Regions from separate parts of the Clostridioides sp. LIBA-2809 genome, predicted to be linked through region 2. Evidence: riboswitches for the same ligand, from Rfam matches in the RefSeq annotation. Region 2 holds a riboswitch; the other holds the start of a gene.

Region 1 (3,437 bases), 270 kb from region 2:
TAAACAGGAATACATTTTTTAGTTATTTATTTACCCTTTTAAAAGGAGGGTTAGAATGAATATAGATAATAATTTTGAAGAATTTCCAACTATTGAAGAAAGACAAAAAGATTTTAATTGTTCAATTTGTTTTATTATGACTGTGATAGGAAGTAAATGGAGGGCAATTATTTTATGGCATATTTTAAAACAAGAGCCAATACGTTACGGTCAATTAAAAAAAGAAGTTGTTCATATAAGTCATAAGATACTGTCACAAGAATTAAAGTATCTTGAAAGAGATGGACTTATTAAGAGGATTTCTTATCCGACTATTCCTCCAAAAGTTGAATATTTGTCTACTAAACGTGGTAAATCATTGGAATCGATATTATTAGAATTATGTAATTGGGGTAAACAGTATATGAGATAAACTCAACTGTTTACTTCATGAAAAATAGATAATAAAGCTTATTTTAATTAGTTCTTTAATGTATTATAAAACGTAGATAAAACTAAAAAGGGTTTTCTAGAAAATAAAATTTCTTTAATTATATCTGCTTACCAATACCATCACTTGATGCAAACAAGATTCTACCACGTTCTCTCCATATTCTAGTATAAAGTCATTTAATTGTGTATCTATAAAATTGCAGTAATCGTATGAACTGCATATATATGCAGTTAGTATATGCGTACATCTATCTTTTTTATCTATAAACATATATCATTTATCCCCCTAAAAAACTTTCATAAAAACAAAAAGAAAATATCTTTTTGGCAACTGGCTGACATAACTTGTTTTATAAGCCTTAGTCCCTATAGCTTTGCGTCACTAAATTTCTCTAGTTTTGCCTATTTAGTTTTATTCTACAATTACAATCATATAGGAAAACGTTTTGTTTTTCAATATACATATTAAAAAATTTAAAAATTAAAAAAAATAATTTATTTTTCAAAAATAAATTAGGTAAAATAATTATATTATATAGACAAATTAGAGTAATATATTTTTATTATTAAATTAGATTGAATTAATTTAAGACAGTGAAATAAAACTGAACAAAGTTAAATGTTTAATAAAATAAAAAAAATCATTATAAAAGTATATTTTTTACATATAAACTTTAAAATTTAATCAAATTCCAATAAATTATGATAAGTATGTATAGTAGGCATATAATTTTGTAAAAAGTATTATTAAAATATTATTTTGGTATTATATATTTTAAAATAGATAAAATATATAATATGAATAAAAAATTTGTTAAAATATGATAAGTGTAGTATAATCAAGTAGAAAAGATATAATATATTTCGGGGAGCTAATGTGCTGAGAGGAGATTTTATCTCGACCCTTTGAACCTGTTTGGATAATGCCAGTGTAGGGAGACCAGTAAAGATGAAAATAAGTCTTATCCTATTGTGGATAAGACTTTTATTTTATTTAAATATTATAGTATCTTTTTAGGAGTAAAAAATTTTAATAAAAAACAAAATATACCTAGTAGGTATTAATTATTTTTAAAGGAGTGATTTAAATGGTAATCGCAGACATAGCAGTAATGCCACTAAGACCTTACAAAGGTGAAGAAGAAATGTATAAAGTAGTAGATGCTTGTATTGCTGAAATTGAAAAAAGTGGTCTTAAATGTGAAATAGGTGCAATGAGTACGACTGTTGAAGGTGATTTTGATGAAGTTTTTGAATTATTGAAGAAAGTACATAAAATCCCTTTTAACCTTGGATGTGAAAGAGTTATAACAGTAGCTAGAGTAGATGAAAAAGCTGGGGGCTTAACTATAGATGAAAAACTTAGAAATCATAGATAAAGTTAAAGATAGTATATATCCAATAGCAACATTTTTGTTTATACTTATTCTTTGGCAATCTGTGGTAGAAGTTTTAAAAGTCCCACAGTATATACTACCCACACCAGTAGATATACTTAATGTGTTTTTTAAAGACTATCAAAATTTATCCATGCATGCTGTAGTTACTATAGGAGAGGCAATACTTGGTTTTATAGTTGCAATTATAATATCATTGATAATTGGTGTATTGATGGATTTTGTGTTGATAATAAAAAAATGTCTTTATCCTATTATGTTGGTCACTCAAATGATACCTACAATAATTATAGCTCCACTTTTTATGATATGGTTTGGCTTTGGTACAATGCCAAAAATATTGATGGTAACGCTTACTTGTTTTTTTCCTATATTAATAAGTTTTGTAGATGGAATTGAGAATATTGATAAAGATTATTTAAATTTATTTAAGACTATGAATTCAAATAAAATTAATACATTTATTCATCTTAAATTTCCCATGGCAATGGATAAATTTTTTTCTGGACTCAAGATATCTGCAACATATGCTGTAATGGCAGCAACTGTTGCAGAGTGGTTGGGTGGAACTAAAGGTCTTGGTGTTTATATGCTAAGGTCAAAAAGTGCATACGCTCTTGATAAAGTATTTGCATCTACTATATTGGTAGTTATATTTAGTTTGATATTTGTAGGAGTTGTACAAGCAGTAAAAAAAATTGTTATAAGACATAGATTAGCAGATTAAATGTATTTGAGGGAGGATATTATGAATTTTAAAAAATTAGGAATATTAGGTTTAGTAAGTGTTTTTACACTAGCAACAATAACTGGATGTTCTTCAAATAATGATAAGGATAAAAGTAGTGCTAAAGATGATTCTTCTAAAAAAGTGACTATGGTACTTGATTGGACACCAAATACAAATCATACTGGATTATATGTAGCACTTGATAAAGGTTACTATAAAGAAGAAGGTCTAGATGTGGAAATAGTTCAACCACCTGAAAGTGGAGCTGAGACTTTAGTTGCAACAGGTAAAGCGGACTTTGGTATAAGTTATCAAGAACAAGTTACTTATGCAAAAACTAGTGAAGATCCACTTCCAATAAAAGCTGTAGCAGCTGTTATACAACATAATACTTCTGGGTTTGCATCACCAAAAGAAAAAAATATAACTACAGCTAAGGATTTTGAAGGAAAAACTTATGGTGGTTGGGGCTCTCCGTCAGAAGAAGCTGTTTTTAAAGCAGTTATGAAGAAAAATGGAGCTGATTTTAATAAGTTAAAAATAGTTAATACTGGTCAAGATGATTTCTTTGCAGCTATGAAAACTGTAGACTTTGCATGGATATTTGAAGGTTGGGATGCAGTTAAGGCAAGTTTAATTGACTATGATTTAAACTTTATACCAGTAAAAGATTTAGATGAAAGATTAGATTATTATACACCACTTATAATTTCTAATGAAACTGTACTTAAAGATAATCCAGAACTAGCTAAGAAATTCTTAAAAGCTACAACAAAAGGTTACGAATATGCAATTAAAAATCCAGAAGATGCAGCAAAAATATTAGTAAAAAATGCACCTGAAGTAGATGAAAAATTAGCATTAAAGAGTCAAGAATA
Region 2 (3,437 bases):
AGACTTTATAAACGATGATGTAGATATAATGATAGCAACGAACGCCTTTGGAATGGGTATTGACAAACCTAATATAAGATGGGTTATACACTACAACATGCCCCAAAGTATAGAAAACTATTATCAAGAAATAGGTAGAGCTGGTAGAGATGGAGAAAAAAGTGAATGTGTGCTTTTATTTTCTCCAGGAGATGTACATATACAAAAATATTTAATCGATATTGGAGTTGAGAATCCTGAAAGAAAATTGTTTCAACATAAGAAGCTTCAATATATGATTGACTTGGTTTACAGTAATTCATGTTATAGAAGGACAATATTGAATTACTTTGGAGAAAATTATATAGAAGATTGTAATAATTGTAGTAACTGTTTAGTAGAAGGTGAAATAGTAGATAAGACTATAGATGCTCAAAAAGTCATTTCATGTGTAGCTAGAATGAAAAGAAGTTATGGCGTTACTACTATTGTAGATGTACTTAGAGGTTCTAAAAATAAAAAGATTTTACAACTTGGACTAAACACCTTATCTACATATAATATTATGAGAGATTATTCAAGTGAAGATTTAAAGAACTTTATAAATACATTGGTTTCTCATGGTTTCTTGGATTTGGTTGAGACTTTAGGTAATGGAAATAGAGGAAGTTTTCCAACAATAAGATTGAATGATATGTCTATGAAAGTTTTAAAAGGTCAAGTGAAAGTAGAATTTAAAGAAATTGTGATTACAAAATCATTAGAGGTAGAAGATGAGTTATATAGTGTATTAAGAGAGCTTAGACACTCAATTGCAAGTGAAGAAAGAATAGCTCCATATATGGTATTTGGAGATGGGACACTTAGGGCTATGTCTAGTAGTTATCCAGTTAATAAAGAAGAAATGTTAGATATATCTGGAGTAGGGGAAATTAAGTATCAAAAATATGGTAGAGACTTTGAAACAGCAATTAAAGAATATGTCGAAAAAAATAATATAACTAAACAATATAAAGAAAAAAATGTCGATTTAGAGAGTGTTAATAGTGAATTCTTTGAGGTTAATTCAGATAATGCTCTATATGAAAAACTATTAAGCATTAGAGAAGAATATGCAACAAAAGAAAAATTACCTCCATATATGGTTTTATCCAATAAGGCTTTGAAAGAAATAAGTGGAAGATATCCGCTTGATGAAGAGCAACTGAAAGATATTTCAGGTATAGGTGGGGTAAAAATTGAAAAGTATGGAGCTAGTATTTTAGATGAAGTCAAACAATATGTAAAAGAAAATGATATTAATGTTATTTGGGATAAAAAGGGTAAAAGGAAGCTAATACTAGATGGAGAAAGTAGAAAAAATAATGAAATAGCATTAGATTTATTAAATCAAGGAAAGGATATACAAAGTATTAGTCAAGAAATAGAGGTTTCATTATCAACCATCATTGGATATGTACATGATTATGTAAAGGATGGAAATAGCATAACATTTGAATTAGAATTAGAAAATTTCTATGATGAAGATGAAAAGAAAATGATTTTAGAAGTTTGTGAAAAAGTAGGATATGATAATTTAAATAACATAAAAAGAAAACTTCCAGATTCAATAAAGTATGAAAACATAAGAGCTGTGATGCTTGATTCTTATCTTAAAAATTTAAAAAATAATATTATGCCAGAGTAATTTTTAACATATCCAAAAATAAAATTTGTATTATTGTGTTGAACTAATATTTTTGCTGTGTTATACTGAATTTGTAAAAATAATGAAAAATTAGAGCTAGGGGCGCTAGAATTGGCTAGCTGAGAGATAAAGCCGTAACTTACAAACCCTAATAACCTGATCAAGATAATGCTTGCGAAGGGAAGCTTTTAATATAATTTTGTTACATAAATAGACAAATTATTTAATTTTAGGGAAAATTTGTCTAAGTGTATATATGATTATAAGAGTGCTTTCCAAACAAGGAAAAGCACTTTTTTTATTTTCAAAAACTATAACTTTAATCTTGGAGGATTGTAATATGAATTATACAACACAAATGGATGCTGCTAGAAAAGGCATAATAACTAAAGAAATGGAAATCGTTTCTCAAAAAGAGCAAGTAGATGTGAATGAATTAAGAGAATTAATAGCAAATGGACAAGTTGTTATACCTGCTAATAAAAATCATAAATCTTTAAGTGCAGAAGGTGTAGGTAAAAATTTAAGAACAAAAATAAATGTAAATCTAGGAATTTCAAGAGATTGTAAGGATATAGAAAAAGAACTTGAAAAAGTTAGAGTAGCAATAGACATGAAAGCTGAAGCTATAATGGATTTGAGTAACTATGGTAAAACTAGAGAATTTAGAGAAAAAGTGGTTGAAATGTCACCTGCAATGATAGGTTCAGTACCTATGTACGATGCAGTGGGATATTTAGAGAAAGAATTAAAAGATATAACAGAAGAAGAGTTTTTAAATGTAATAAAACAGCATGCGATTGATGGAGTTGACTTTATTACTATACATGCAGGTCTTACAAGAAATGTTTGCCAAAAGATAAAAAATCATGAAAGATTAACTCATATAGTATCTCGTGGTGGTTCTCTGTTATTTGCATGGATGGAATTGAATAATAAGGAAAATCCTATTTACACTAATTTTGATAAAATATTGGATATATGCGAGGAATACGATGTTACATTGAGTTTAGGAGATGCTTGTAGACCTGGTTGTATAAAAGATTCTACTGATGGTGTTCAAATTCAAGAACTTGTAGTATTAGGTGAACTTACTAAGAGAGCATGGGAAAGAAATGTACAAGTAATGATAGAAGGACCTGGTCACATGGCTATTGATGAGATAGAAGCAAATGTAGTATTAGAAAAGAGATTGTGTCATGGAGCACCTTTTTATGTTCTTGGACCATTAGTTACAGATATAGCACCAGGTTATGACCATATAACAAGTGCAATAGGAGGAGCTTTAGCATGTGCTAAAGGAGTAGACTTTTTATGTTATGTAACTCCAGCAGAACACTTGAGATTACCTAATTTAGATGACATGAAAGAAGGCATAATAGCTGCAAAAATAGCTGCTCATGCAGGAGATATAGCTAAAAATGTTAAAGGTGCTCGTGAATGGGATAATAAGATGAGTAAGGCTAGAGCTGATTTAGACTGGTGTGAGATGTTTAGACTTGCAATAGATCCTGAAAAAGCCAAGAGATATAGAGATGAATCAACTCCTACTCATGAAGATAGCTGTACTATGTGTGGAAAAATGTGTTCAATGAGAACGGTTAAGAAAATATTAAACAATGAGGAGCTTAATTTAATATAATTTATGACTAGAATAAAATAAATTTAAAAAGAGGAGGTGATTTAGTGAAGGTTAATGGGAAGGACATTGAATTTAAAGAAAAATTAACTATAGTAGATTTATTAAATAAATATAATTTAAAAAATGATA

Evidence for each region. A riboswitch is a leader RNA that binds a small molecule or an ion and turns the genes downstream of it on or off. The one in region 2 is predicted to bind thiamine pyrophosphate.
Region 1: it holds a riboswitch for thiamine pyrophosphate, as region 2 does, so the genes downstream of both, ACTG44_RS10355 (MTH1187 family thiamine-binding protein) here and thiC (phosphomethylpyrimidine synthase ThiC) in region 2, are expected to answer to the same signal.

What each region holds. Positions count from the first base shown of each region.
Region 1 is NZ_CP197004.1:2,155,171-2,158,607, reverse strand. It holds gene ACTG44_RS10365 (winged helix-turn-helix transcriptional regulator) at 56-412, shown strand; gene ACTG44_RS10360 (hypothetical protein) at 527-703, opposite strand; cyclic di-GMP riboswitch class I at 756-845, opposite strand; TPP riboswitch at 1,288-1,387, shown strand; gene ACTG44_RS10355 (MTH1187 family thiamine-binding protein) at 1,521-1,811, shown strand; gene ACTG44_RS10350 (ABC transporter permease) at 1,786-2,556, shown strand; gene ACTG44_RS10345 (ABC transporter substrate-binding protein) at 2,578-3,437, shown strand, end outside.
Region 2 is NZ_CP197004.1:1,881,957-1,885,393, forward strand. It holds gene recQ (DNA helicase RecQ) at 1-1,666, shown strand, start outside; TPP riboswitch at 1,755-1,866, shown strand; gene thiC (phosphomethylpyrimidine synthase ThiC) at 2,007-3,308, shown strand; gene thiS (sulfur carrier protein ThiS) at 3,353-3,437, shown strand, end outside.